DNA from 2 places in the Sphingobium sp. JAI105 genome. Region 1 is predicted to be linked to the other one. Evidence: riboswitches for the same ligand, from Rfam matches in the RefSeq annotation. Region 1 holds a riboswitch; the other holds the start of a gene.
The links. Region 1 has a riboswitch for thiamine pyrophosphate ahead of IWY39_RS22375 (TonB-dependent receptor). Riboswitches for the same ligand answer to the same signal wherever they lie in the genome.

Region 1 (7,235 bases):
AGGAACCACCCCCCGTAAATGATACGGGAGGCGGTATAGGCGGCCCCCTGCCCCCGCCCCTGCGCATCCAGCACGATTATGCTCAAAAGCCGCTGGGCGTGGCGTCGAGCAACATGGTCTTGGTTTCCAGATAGGCGTGCAGGCCTTCCACCCCGCCCTCGCGCCCGATCCCCGATTGCTTGAAGCCGCCAAAAGGCAGGCCGAACTCCATCTTCATGCCATTCTGCCCGAATCCGCCTGCGCGGATGCGACGGCCGATGCGATAGGCGGCATCGGCGTCATTGGTCAGCACCGATCCGTTCAGGCCAAAGGCGCTGTCATTGGCGATGCGGATTGCATCCTCCTCATCATCGGCGGGAATGAGGCACAGCACGGGGCCGAAAATTTCCTCCTGCGCGATGCGGCTCTTGTTATCCACATTCGCGAACAGGGTGGGTTCAATGAAATAGCCGCTGTTCATATGGGCAGGACGGTTGCCGCCGGTCACGAGATCGGCACTTGCGCGACCCAGCGCGACATATTCCTCCACCCGTTCCAACTGGCGCTTCATCGCCACCGGGCCAAGCTGTGTATCGGGCGCATCGCTATGGCCGATGCGGATGCCCTGCATCACCTTCGCAATGGCGTCGGCCAGTTCGTCATGACGATGGCGCGGCACGATCGCACGCGACAGCATGGCGCAAACCTGTCCGCTCATGATCGTGATGGTGTTGCCCAGAATTGCAGCGGCGACCTCTATGGGAAAATCGTCGCGCACGATCGCTGCCGATTTGCCGCCCAGTTCCAGCGTGCAGCGCGCGACCCGCCCGGCGCAGACCTCGCCGATCCGCTTGCCCGCCAGCGTCGATCCGGTGAAGGTTACCTTGTCGATGCCGGGGTTGCGGACCAGATGGTCGGAGGCGTCCCGTCCCGCCGCAACCAGATTGACCACGCCGGCTGGCACCCCTGCCGCTTCCGCCGCTTCGGCTATGATATAGGCTTCCAGCGGGGTCTCCGGCGACGGCTTCATGATGACGGTGCAGCCTGCAACCATGGCATAGGCGACTTTGGACGACATGATGCCATAGGGCGCGTTCCAGGGCGCGATCGCGGCGACAACGCCAGCGGGTTCCTGCGCCACGATCGCCGTATGGACCTGGCTCGCCGGACGTTTTTCGACAAAGGGAAAGCTGTCGGCATAGCCTGCAATCGCCATGAATGTCGCGGTCGCACCGCCAGTCATGATTGGCGCGAAGCTGGCGAGGCCACCGACCTGCGCCGTCCAGGCAGCCGACAGTTCAGGCGCGCGCTTGCCCAATTCTTCGCCCATCCGCCGCACGATCGCGCCACGCTCGGCAGGCGCCATGGTGGACCATGGGCCATCATCGAACGCCGTGCATGCGGCAGCGACGGCGCGGTCCATGTCCGCTTCGGTTCCATCGACGACGCGGGCAATAACCGCCTCGCTGTTGGGCGAAACGATTTCGATCATCCGGTCAGCCGTCGATCCGACCCACGCGCCACCAATGAACAGCTTGTCGGGATGGGCGATATGGATGTTGTCGGGAACCATGGTCTATCCTCTTCCTGGCTGGCGCACTACGCCTTTTCAGCGGCACACTATAACGGTCGTTATTATTATCGCAACCCGTTCGCTCGATTTTTAGCGCTTGACAGGCTGGGGTGGTGCCAATCAATTATATCATTCGTTACGATAAGCGCTGCGCAATGCCCACAGAGAGGAATGCCGATCCATGACCCGTCCGCAGGACATGGGCATAACGCCATCTTTTACCCCGCGGCTGATCCTGTCATTGTTCCTGTGCGGGCTGGTCCTGTTCGTCGATGGTTATGATCTGGCAGCGATGCCGCTGGCGTTGCCCCATATCGCAAAGGCACTGGACATTCCGCCCGCACGCTTCGGCTTTGCCCTTTCGGCGGTATTGCTGGGCCTGGGCGTCGGCGCGGTTTTGCTGGCGCCGCTGGGGGATCGCTTCGGCCGCCGCCGGATGATCACCCTCTCGGTCATCTGTATCGGCCTGTTGACCATGGCGACGGCCAGCGGAACGAACATCGCCAGCTTCATCATATGGCGCTTGCTGACTGGCTTGGCTCTGGGCGCATGCCTGCCCAACGTCACTGCGCTGGCCGCGATCTGGGCGCCGCCGGGGCGACGCGCAAGCACGTTGACGATCGTATCGCTCGGCATCTCCTTCGGCGCGATCGTGGCGGGCCTGATTGCGCCACCGCTGATCGCGCTGGGCGGTTGGCGCGCCCTGTTCCTGTTGCCGGGCGCAGCGACATTGCTGCTTGCGCTCGCCCTGTTCCTGCTATTTCCGCCCGAAAAGAGAGCAGAGCCCGGAACTGACGCCCGCACCGTCCGCCCGCTTGCCCGCATATTGCGCAGGCCGCTGCGGTTCCCGACGATCGTTTTTGCATTACTCTATGGTATCAATGCTTTCGGCCTCTATCTTATCATCAGTTGGACGCCGACCCTGCTGCCGCAGGCGGGCTTCACGCTGGATCAGGCCGCACGATCGATCACCATCATCCAGTCGGGTGGACTGGTCATCGCTCTGGCGCTCGCCTGGCTGATTGATCGCAACCATGCCGTGCTGGCGCTGGCGGGTGCCTATGTCACGATCATCGCGGCTTTCGCCCTGCTGGCGATGCCGTCTGCCGGGACTTTGTCGACCAACTTGCTGCTGCTGGTGGCGGGCGGCGGCATTGTCGGGGTGCATCTGTGCATCATGGCCGTCGTCACCGGCGTCTTTCCGGCCGATTGTCTGGCCACTGCCATTGGCTTTGGCGTGGCAGTCGCCCGTATCGGCGCGATCGGCGGGCCGCTGGCCGGTGGCTGGCTGATCGGCAACGGCGCGGGTCCGGAGCCCTTCTTCCTGTTCGCGATCCTGCCCATGGCGCTTTGCCTGCTGATCACATTCGCCCTGCCCGCCGCGCGTCGCGCTGGCCAGTCCGGATGCGATCACCCCTAGTCGATCAGGCGCGAACCAATGGCAAAGCGCAGCCCGACGACCCAGGCGTCGCGGATGGTCGGGTCAGCGCCGGGATTGTGGACATATTGCAGGTTGGGCTGCACGGTAAGCCATGGCGACAGCGGCGCACGATAGGTGATTTCGGCGACCGATTCGGTGCGCTGCGCGGCGCTGCTTCGGCGATAATCGGGAGATGTGGAGGCCGTCACCACCGCCAGACCAAGCTCGTCCTCCGGCCGCCCGTTTACCGCGCCTGTCCATTTTACGCCCAGACTGGCGAACCGGTCGAACATGTTGAACCGCCCGCTTGACGTCCCAAGCCGGAAGAAGCCGTCCACCTTCTCATCGCCATCGGTCATCAGCGGCATTTCCCCACGCAGATAGACCCCGGCATTGCCCCGCCCCATGCTTCCGTCCCAGGCCTCGAACGTCGCTGTGTAGCGCCAATGCCCCAGCAACAGTCGCGCGCCGGCAATCGGCACGTCGAGTTCACCGATCAGCAGCGCACCATCGCCGTTACCCAGTTTGATCGCGGTGCGGGCCGGATGGTCGGGATCGCCCGGCACCCCGTCCAATATCGCAGCGCGCACAGCCCAGCCCTCGGCCGGCTGCCATTCGACACGCGCGGCCAGCGATGTCCATGGGAAGATCGACGGACCATTGCGACCCGTCAGCGAAATATCGCTGCCGATCCCATGAGCGCTGCCGACGAAAACGCCAGCGGCGTCGAGCGCATCAAATTCCGAGTTGAGATCATATAATCCTGCCTTCAGCGACAGGCCGGGCGCGATCGTCTGGTTGATCCAGGCTTCATATAGTCTGAATGCCCGCGTCCCCGTTTCGATATTACTGACTGCGTGTACGTCCCCCACCGCGTTGGAGATCGACGCGCCATTATTGTAGAGGCCATAGACATGCGCCTCGGCCCCGCGCCAACCCAGCGTCGCCTCCAGATCAACCTCCAGCACTATGTCGAGATTATCGAGATAGCGCGCGCGCCGCTTCAACCCGCCCGCCACATTGGCCATCACTTCGCCGGTATAGGTGACCTCCAGCAGCACCGGCCCCTGCGTCTCGTCAATCTCTCCCGCCGCATGGATGTGCGAATGGGGTCGCCGCGGCAACGCATCATCCGCCGCAGCGGCCAGCAACAGAAAGGGGGCGATCATCATGATGGTAAAAGGGCCGGTACGCAGGTCATAGCAGCAGGAAGAATAAAGGTCGGGCTGCGGCGTCGATAACGGATGATCCTCGCCAGACGCCATAGTCGACTGAAAACCGACCCCATTTCAGCATGAATATGCGCCAGACCCTCAGCCACCGATTGACGCCCGGTGCAGGACGCCATAGGCGCACCGACAGTTTCAACCCACGGGGTGTCCTGGCGCTGTCAGGGCTGAGAGGCGGATCGGGCGCAGGGGGCGTCCAGTCTGCAAACCCGCGAACCTGATCCGGCTCACACCGGCGGAGGAATAGGGATATGCGTCTTTACGCCATTATGTCGCCTGCCATATCGATCGCACTGCTACTGGGTTCAGGCTACGCCCATGCGGACGACAGCATCGTCGTCACCGCGCGCGGCCGCGCAGAAGCCGAAATCCGGGTGCCCGACACGATCGCCGTCTATGGTCCCGCCGCCATCGCCGCGCAGCGCCTGACCACGATCGACGATTTCATCGCGGCAACGCCCGGCATCTTCATCATCAACGATCAGGATCCGGGCACCAACCTCATGTCCGTGCGGGGCGTATCCACCAACCGCAGCCAATCGCCCTCCATCGCCTATATTGTCGACGGATTGGCGCTGCCCGATTCCGAACTTTTCACGCTGCGCCCCTATGATCTGGCGCGGGTCGAGATTTTGAAGGGGCCGCAGGGCGCGTTGTTCGGCCGGTCGGCATCGGGCGGGGTCATCGCCATGACGACCAACGATCCCGGCCCGGACTGGGGCGGCGAAGCAGGAGTCGGGATCGGCAACGGCCTGACCTGGACCGCCGACGGCGTGGTCAATGCCCCTGTGTCGGAACAGGTGCAACTGCGCCTGGCCGGTTCCTATCGCAACAGCGACGGCTTCATCCGCAACAGCTTTCTGGACAAGAAGGTCGATGGCAGCATCAGCCGCAATCTGCGCCTGAAGGCAAAGGTTGCGCTGAACGAAACGGCGACGTTCCGCTTTCGCCTGGGCTGGGCCAACGAAGAAGGCGGGGCGGCCTATATTTCATCGGGCAATGTTACTGGCCTTCATGGCGGGCGACTGTCGGGTGCGGCATTGACCGACCCGTTCGGGGATTTTGAAGGGCGGGCATCGCGTACATGGTGGGGCGCGCAGGCCAGCTATGAACAGGAAGCGGGTGACGGGCCGCTCTTCACATGGGCTGGCGGCTATGACGATTATCATAAGGATTTCGTTGAAGAACTGGATTTTCGCAATGACAAGCCATTGACGCTGTTCGGCGCGCCATTGTTCCCGGGTGGTATTCAACCCATCTCCCAACCTGTTGATATAAAAGCCTGGACCAGCGAAACCCGGCTGACGTCACGCGGCGACGGGCCGCTGCGCTGGCATGTCGGCCTGTTCTACCAACGGCTGGAGCGCAACCGGACCGATGATTTCGGGCCGCTGCTGTTCGGCAGCGAAGCGCTGCGCGCGGAAACCCGCTCCAGCCAGATGGGTGTTTTCGGGCAGGCGAGCTACGACATTGCGCCACAGGTCGAAGCCACGCTGGCGCTGCGCTATGACCGCGACCGGCGCAAGGAAGATACGGTCGGTACTGTGAGTGGGACGACTGTCGCGCAACGTGCCCGGACGTTCGAGAAATGGCAGCCCAAACTGTCGCTCGCCTGGCGCCCGACCGATCATCTGACCGCCTATGTCACCGGCGCGATCGGTTTCAAGGCGGGCGGCTTCAACCCCCTGCCCGGCCCGACCGATGTATGGCAGGCCGTGTTCCCGGCCGAAACCACCCGCTCTATCGAGGCGGGCGTCAAGGGTGAGAGCGCGGATGGGCGCATCCGCCTGTCGCTCGCGGGCTTTATCACTGACTATGACAATTTCCAGAATACCGTGTTCCTTGGCAATTCGGTCGTCCTGTCGGTGCCACAGGTCGATGTCCACGGGATCGAAGCGTCGGCGCAGGCGGCGCTGGGCGCGGGCTTCAGCCTGGATGGCGGACTGGCCTGGACCCACAGCCGCACCGGCACCTATTTCACGCCCAACCCCACGCCAGAACCGGGTGAACCCTCTATCCTGGACATGAGCGGCAAGCGCACCCCCAACGCGCCGGACTGGACCATCAACAGCGGCATTGGCTGGCAGGGCGCCGCTGGACCTGCGACCGTCAATGTTCGGCTTAGTGTCGCCTATGTCGCACGCGTCGATTTCGAGATCGACAATATCCTCCATTCACCTGGCTACACCTCGGTTGATGGGCGTATAGGCGTCAGCCACGGGGCATGGACGTTTGACCTTTGGGCCAAGAACCTGCTCGACAAGCGCTGGGCGATCTCGGCTTTTGGCCAGCAGCAATTGCCGCTACTGCTGGGCCTTGGCCCGGATGGACCGTTCGACAGTTTCACCATCAACACCGGCCGCCAATTTGGCGCCAGCGCATCCGTGCGCTTTTGACGAAGGACATGGCGATGGGCTTTTGCGATCAGATCTGGGCGGACGTCGCCCCGTTGCGGCAGGCTATCCTGGCCCATCCATTCCTGACCGCGCTGGCAGACGGAACATTGCCACGCGACAGCTTCCAACATTATATCGTGCAGGACAGCCTCTATCTGGCTGAATATGCCCGCACATTGGCGATCGCCGCGGCCCGCGCGCCCAGTGCCGCGGGGCGGCTGGAATTTTCCGACGGCGCGAAAGTTGCGGTGCAGGTTGAAGAAGCGCTGCATCAGGCCTTCTTCGCTCAGTTCGGCGTAAGCGCAATCACAGCGCAGGGTGCCGAGCCAACCCCCTCCTGCCTTGGCTATACCAGCTATCTCGCCAGCCTGGCCGCGACCCGCAGCTATGAGGAATTGGTTGCTGGCATCCTGCCCTGTTTCTGGGTCTATTGGGAAGTCGGCTGCGCCATCAAGCCGCGCGCGGTCAGCCCCAACCCCTATGCGCCGTGGATCGAAACCTATGCCGATCCCGGTTTTGGGGGGGCGACCGACCGGGTTCGCGCGCTGGTGGACGAAGCGGCCGCCGCCACGACTCCGGCGGTGCGCGACGCCATGGCCCGCGCCTTCCGCAACGCGACCCGCTATGAATGGATGTTC
Region 2 (7,235 bases), on a different contig from region 1:
TCGTGAAAGCGCCAGCCCTCGCTCCGGCCCATATTTTCCGCCGCCAGCCCCGACAGCGCCGAAATCCGCTCGATCATGCGCGACGATGCGTCGAGCAGGGTTTCGGTCACCGCGCCGTCAAATGTCGGCAGCGGCAGGCGAACGAGCCGCCAGAAGTCGCTTGCCAGCCGGTCGCGCAGCCCTTCGCCGATATTGCCGACGCTCGCCATCAGCGCCCGGACGCTACCCGATTGGCGCGCATCGCCCAGCGCGGTCGCGCAGATCGGGCCGATGGGACCGCCGCCATCGCGGGCGATCGCGCCCCACAGCACCAGTTGCCCGACCAGCCGGTTCATCGTCGGCGATGCAACCGACGGGCCAAGATCCGCCTCTATCGATCCGCCGACGATGGCGCGGATCAGCCGCAGCGTCATTTCCGTCCGCTCGATATAGCGGCCCAGCCAATAGAGATTGTCCGCCGCCTTGGCCGGCAACATCCCGCCGATCCGCCGGATCGCGGGCGCGCCGCCGCCCAACAGGGTGTCGGGCGGCACAGCCACGCTATCGACCACGCACATGTCGGCGGACATGTCGCCCTTGCCCATCAGCGCGGCGCGGATGTCGCCATGGCCCGCCAGCCGCGCAAAGGCGCCGGGCATCACCCGCCACTGGCCCTGCGCGTCGCGCGCCACGAACACGCGCAGGGTGAAGGGCAGGGGGGTGAGGCGCCCGTCGACCACCGCCGGGGTGGTGGACAGCTTCACCAGTTCCTGTCCCACATAATCCATCGGCCGCCGCGCCATCGCTTCGGCCAGCATGGCGCGTTGCGGCGCGTCCAGCGCCGATCCGGGGGTAAAGCGCGCATCGGGCAGGCCCGCCACATCCTGATCGAAGGCCGATCCGACGACCAGTTGATCCAGCCGGTCGCGCACATAGGTGCGCTCCCCGCTCTGCCCGCACCACCAGGTCGCGATATTGGGCAGGATCAGGTCCGCGCCCAGCAGCGCCTTGCTCAGTTGCGGCAGGAAGGCGGCGAAGGCGCGCGATTCGATCACGCCGGCGCCCGGCCAGTTGCTCAGCACCAATCCGCCGCGCGCGCAGGCGTCGAACAGGTCGGGCACGCCGATGCGCGACTTGCTGTCGAAGGCCAGCGGGTCCATGAAGCGGCTGTCCATCCAGCGCCACAAACCGTCGATGCGCTTCAAACCCTGAATGGTGCGGACGAACAACTGCCCGTCAGTGACGATCAGATCGTCGCCCTCGACCAATAACAGGCCCAGATACCGGGCCAGATGCGCCTGTTCGGCATAGCTCTGGTTGAAACGACCGGGCGTCAGCAGGCCGATGCGCGGGTCCGATCGTTCGCAATCGGCGGCCAATCCCCGGCGCAGATCGTCGAAAAAGGGGGCCAGCCGCCGCGTGTTCATCGCGCCCAGCAGGTCGCCGGTCGCGCGCGACCAGGCCAGGCGGTTTTCCAGCGCATAGCCAACGCCCACCGGCGTCCGTACCCGGTCGGCCAGTACGCGCCATTCGCCCGCCGGGCCGCGCCCGATGTCGGCGGCATAGAAATGCAGATGATGGCCGCGCGGGGGCGGGGTGCTGTTCATCACCCGCCAATAATGCGGGCTGCCGGTGATCACGCTGGCGGGCAGCTTGCCATCGCGGACCAGCGACTGGCTCCCATAAATATCGCCGATCACCTGTTCCAGCAATTCGGCGCGCTGGGCCAGACCCCGCTCGATATGCGCCCACTCGGCCGCGTCGATCAGCATCGGGATCGGCCCCAATGGCCAGGATCGTTCCTGTTCGTCCCCGGTCAGGCGGAACGCCATGCCCAGGTCGATCGCCTGCCGCGCGACATTGTCCGCCAGCATGGCCGGGTCGCCCTGCGCCTGCGCCGACAGCCGGTCCAGCATCGTGCGCCAGCGTGTCTGCATGGCGGGCGATGCACCGGCGAACAGGTCGCCCGCCGGTGCATTGGCCAGATAGGCGTCGGCCCAGTTCGCATATATGGCGGTTTCCACCCGGTCGCCCTTACGCGCCCGGATGCCTGAAACGCAGGTCCAGCGTCATCGGAAATTCACCGGCCGGTTCGGCGGCGGGCATATCGACCGGGCCGGGGGTGTGGCCATGGTCCTGAAAACGCGCCTTGCGCCGCGCTTCGGCTTCATATCCGTTGATGGGCAGCGTGTCGTAATTGCGCCCGCCCGGATGCGCGACATGATAGACGCAGCCGCCCAGCGACCGCCCGCTCCAACTGTCGAGCACGTCAAAGGTCAGCGGCGCGTTGACGGGCAGGTTGGGGTGCATGCAATTGGCGGGCGCCCATGCCTTGTAGCGGACACCGCCAACCCCTTCTCCCGGCACCGACGTCGCCGTCATCGGCACCTGCCGTCCATTGCACGCAACGATATGCCGCCCGGCCACCAGACCCGTGGCGCGGACTTGCAACCGCTCGGTCGAACTGTCGACATAGCGCACCGTGCCGCCGATCGCCCCGGTTTCGCCCAGCACGTTCCACGGTTCGAGCGCATGGCTGATTTCCAGCCCCACGCCGCCCGCGTCGACACTGCCGTGGATGGGGAAGCGGAACTGCCGCTGCGCCTCGAACCAGTTGGGATCGAAATCATAGCCCGCGCCGCGCAGGTCGGACAGGATTTCCAGAAAATCGGCCCAGACGAAATGGGGCAGCATGAAGCGATCGTGCAGCGTCGTGCCCCAGCGCACCAGATTGCCCTGCTGCGGCTGCCGCCAGAACCACGCCGCCAGCGCCCGGATCAGCAATTGCTGCGCCAGGCTCATCCGCGCTTCGGGCGGCATTTCAAAACCGCGAAACTCCAGCAGCCCCAATCGCCCGGTCGGCCCATCGGGCGAGAACATCTTGTCGATGCAGATTTCGGTGCGGTGGGTGTTGCCCGTCACATCGACCAGCAGGTTGCGGAACAGCCGATCGACCAGCCATGGGGGCGGCGAAGCACCCTCGCCCGCGAACGGGTTGGGCACCTGCGCCAGCGCGATCTCCAGTTCATACAGGCCATCATGCCGCGCCTCGTCGATGCGCGGCGCCTGGCTCGTCGGCCCGATGCACAGGCCCGAAAACAGGTAGGAAAGCGAAGGGTGCCGCTGCCAGTAGAGGACGAAGCTCTTGAGCAGGTCGGGCCGCCGGATGAAGGGCGAATCGTTGAGCGTCGGGCCGCCCAGCACGATATGATTGCCCCCGCCGGTGCCGACCGACCGGCCATCGACCATGAACTTGTCGGCGGTCAGGTCGCATTCGCGGGCATAGGCGTATAGCTGTTCGGTGATCGCGACCGTTTCGTCCCAACTGGATGCGGGATGGACATTCACCTCGATCACGCCGGGGTCGGGCGTGGCTTTCAGCACCGCGATGCGCGGATCGGGCGGGGGCGAATAGCCCTCGATCCGCACCGGAATCTGCAACGCTTCGGCTGCCGCCTCGACCTCGGCGATCAGCTCCAGATAATCTTCCAGCGCCTGTACCGGCGGCAGGAATACCGACAGATAATGGCCGCGCGGCTCCACCGTCACGGCGGTACGGACCGCCCCTTCGATAATGACCTGTTCCACCCGATCCTGCGCGGCCATGCCGCCCTCCGGCCCGGCGACCCGCTGCGATTGCTGCGCGCGCACCTCCTCGACATCGGCCTGCTGCATCACCTGCGCCCGGAAATCGGGCAGCGGCTCGCGCGGCTCGCTGGTGTCGCGGGGGTGGATATAGGGATAGTCCGACGGCGGCACATAAGGCAGGGAGCCGAGCGGAAGGCGATACCCCAGCGCCGAATCCCCCGGCACCGCGAACAGCTTGCCGCGCCGCAATTGCCAGATTTCGCTCTGCCAGCGCGGCGTGCTCGCCTGCGACTGCCAGCGTTGCACCGGCAGGACATAGCCGACCGGCTGGTCCAGCCCACGCTCGAACGTCTTGACCATCCGCGCGCGCGCTTCGGGATCGCTGATCTTGGGGTCGTCGGTGGTGGCGTTGATCGGCAGTTCCGACTCCTTGATCGACCAGACCGCCGGATCTTCAAAGACCGCATGGGTATAGTCGTCGGAAAAGCCCATATGGGCCGCCATATGGCTCAGGAAAGCGCGGGCGTCGTCAGGCGTCACGCTGCGCGCGCCGTCGGGCGCATCATCGGGCGCGATCAGGCTTTCATCGTGCCAGATCGGCGTGCCGTCCGTCCGCCAATAGACGGCATAGGCCCAACGCGGCAGGCTTTCGCCGGGATACCATTTGCCCTGTCCATGATGCAGCAGGCCGCCCGGCGCGAACTGGCCCCGCAGCTTGCGGATCAGCCGGTCGGCATAGGCCGCCTTGGTCGGGCCGACCGCATCGCCATTCCATTCGCCCGCATCGCCGCCATCCACCGCCACGAAGGTCGGCTCGCCACCGATCGTCAGCCGCATGTCCTGCGCCTGCAAATCCGCGTCCACCTTCGCCCCCAGCGCCATCACCGCGTCCCATCGCTTGTCGGTGAAGGGCTTGGTGATCCGCACCGCCTCGGCAATGCGGCTGACGGTCATCGCGAAATCGAAATTGACCTCGGCAGGTTCGGCCATGCCGCTGATCGGCGCGGCGGACTTGTAGTGCGGCGTCGCGCAGAGCGGGATATGGCCTTCGCCCGCAAACATGCCGCTGGTCGCGTCCAGCGCCACCCAGCCCGCGCCCGGCACATAGGCCTCCGCCCAGGCGTGCAGGTCGACGACGTCCTGACTGACCCCCTTTGGCCCCTCGATCGGCTCGACGTCCGCGACCAGCTGGATCGAGTATCCCGACACGAAGCGCGCGGCAAAGCCCAGCCGCCGCAGCAATTGCACCAGCAGCCAGGCGGAATCGCGGCATGACCCGGTGCCGATCTCCAGCGTCTCCTCCGGCGTCTGGACGCCCGCTTCCATGCGGATGACATAGCCGACCTGCTGTTGCAGGCGGCGGTTCACCTCGACCAGGAAGTCGACGGTGCGGCTTTCATGCCCGGCATATTGGTCCACCATCTTTTCGAACAGCGGCCCTTGCGGCTCGACATCGAAATAGGCGGCCAGATCGGTTTTCAGCTGCTCGTCATAGGCGAACGGATAGTTTTCCGCGTACGGCTCCACGAAGAAATCGAACGGGTTGATGATGTCGAGATCGGCCAGCAGGTCGACCTCTATCGTGAAATGATCGACTGGCTCTGGAAAGACGATGCGCGCCAGCCAGTTGCCGTGCGGGTCTTGCTGCCAGTTCAGGAAATGCCCCGCCGGCTCGATTTTCAGCGCATAATTGGGCACTTTGGTCCGGCTGTGCGGCGCGGGGCGCAGGCGGATGACCTGCGGACCAAGCCGGATCGGGCGGCTGTAGCGATAGGCAGTGCGGTGGTGGAGCGCGGCTTTGAGCATGGCGGGATCAAACGCTACCCCCTGTTGCAATGCAATATGCAAATGGTTCGGGGGGCAAAGAATCTGCGCGGCTCCGGCCCGCTCCGGCGATGCCGCGACAAGTCACTGGACCCCGCCCGCCAAACCCATTACCCTTGCCGCCATCCCCGGGGGACCGTCCGCAGACGGTTGAGAGGCGGCTTTGTGGCCGCGACCCGCTGAACCTGATCCGGCTAACACCGGCGTAGGGAGGGTTAAGCGCGCACTCACACCGCCCGCATTCTCTCTCTTTCGCTGCAAGGAGAGTGACTTATGGCAGACGTCCCCGCCCGTACCGAGATGCCCGAAGCCGAAGGCTTCATCCGCCGGCAGGCGGCAATGAACGTTACCACTGGCGCGATCCGTGGATCGAAGAAAATCCATGTCGGCCCGCTCAAGGTCGCGATGCGCGAAATCACGCTGGAGCTGGGCAGCGGCGAGCCGCCGGTGCGAGTCTATGACACGTCCGGCCCCTATACCGATCCCAATGCGCAGATCGACATCATGGCGGGCCTGCCGCAATTGCGCCGCGACTGGATCATGGCGCGCGGCGATGTGGAGGATTATGACCCGCGCGCGGTAAAGCCCGAAGATAACGGCCTTAAAGGCCCGGATCGCTCCGGCGGCGTCGCCCAATTCCCCGGCCAGGATCGTCGCCCCCTGCGCGCGCGGCCCGGCATGAACGTCAGCCAGATGCACTATGCCCGACGCGGCATCATCACGCCGGAAATGGAATATGTCGCGGAACGCGAAAATCTGGGCCGCGCGCGCCTCGCCGAATATATCCGCGACGGGCAGGATTGGGGCGCGGCCATCCCCGATTATGTGACGCCCGAATTCGTCCGTGACGAAGTGGCGCGCGGCCGGGCGATCATCCCCAGCAATATCAACCACCCCGAATCCGAACCGATGGCGATCGGCCGCAATTTCCTGGTCAAGATCAACGCCAATATCGGCAACTCGGCCGTCGCCAGCGACGTCGCGTCCGAAGTCGACAAGCTGGTCTGGTCGATCCGCTGGGGCGCGGACACGGTGATGGACCTGTCCACGGGCCGCAACATCCATGACACGCGCGAATGGATCATCCGCAACTCGCCCGTGCCGATCGGCACCGTCCCCATCTATCAGGCGCTCGAAAAGGTCGGCGGCGTGGCCGAGGAACTGACTTGGGATATTTTCCGCGACACGCTGATCGAGCAGGCCGAACAGGGCGTCGACTATTTCACCATCCATGCGGGCGTCCGCCTCGCCTATATCCCGATGACGGCGAAGCGCGTCACCGGCATCGTCTCGCGCGGCGGCTCGATCATGGCGAAATGGTGCCTCAGCCATCACAAGGAAAGCTTCCTCTACGAGCATTTCGACGAGATCACCGAAATCTGCAAAGCCTATGACATCGCCTATTCGCTGGGCGACGGCCTGCGCCCCGGCTCGATCGCCGACGCCAATGACGAAGCGCAGTTTTCCGAACTCTACACGCTGGGCGAACTCACCAAGCGCGCCTGGGCGCAGGATGTGCAGGTGATGATCGAGGGGCCGGGCCATGTCCCCATGCACAAGATCAAGCAGAATATGGACAAGCAGCTCGAAGCCTGCGGCGAAGCCCCCTTCTACACGCTGGGGCCGCTCACCACCGACATCGCGCCGGGATACGATCATATCACCAGCGGCATCGGCGCGGCCATGATCGGCTGGTACGGCACGGCGATGCTCTGCTATGTGACGCCCAAGGAGCATCTGGGCCTGCCCGACCGCGACGATGTGAAGGTCGGCGTCGTCACCTACAAGCTGGCCGCCCACGCCGCCGACCTTGCCAAGGGCCATCCCGCCGCCAAGGTCCGCGA

Region 2: another riboswitch for thiamine pyrophosphate. It lies ahead of thiC (phosphomethylpyrimidine synthase ThiC); the one in region 1 lies ahead of IWY39_RS22375 (TonB-dependent receptor).

Annotation. Positions count from the first base shown of each region.
Region 1 covers NZ_JADOUC010000002.1:1,081,589-1,088,823, reverse strand. Annotated here, with positions in the region: gene IWY39_RS22395 (hypothetical protein) at 1-74, opposite strand, end outside; gene IWY39_RS22390 (aldehyde dehydrogenase) at 83-1,552, opposite strand; gene IWY39_RS22385 (MFS transporter) at 1,734-2,972, shown strand; gene IWY39_RS22380 (carbohydrate porin) at 2,969-4,144, opposite strand; TPP riboswitch at 4,335-4,462, shown strand; gene IWY39_RS22375 (TonB-dependent receptor) at 4,453-6,597, shown strand; gene tenA (thiaminase II) at 6,606-7,235, shown strand, end outside.
Region 2 covers NZ_JADOUC010000001.1:1,862,195-1,869,429, reverse strand. Annotated here, with positions in the region: gene IWY39_RS08975 (circularly permuted type 2 ATP-grasp protein) at 1-2,003, opposite strand, end outside; gene IWY39_RS08970 (transglutaminase family protein) at 2,014-5,373, opposite strand; TPP riboswitch at 5,511-5,620, shown strand; gene thiC (phosphomethylpyrimidine synthase ThiC) at 5,665-7,235, shown strand, end outside.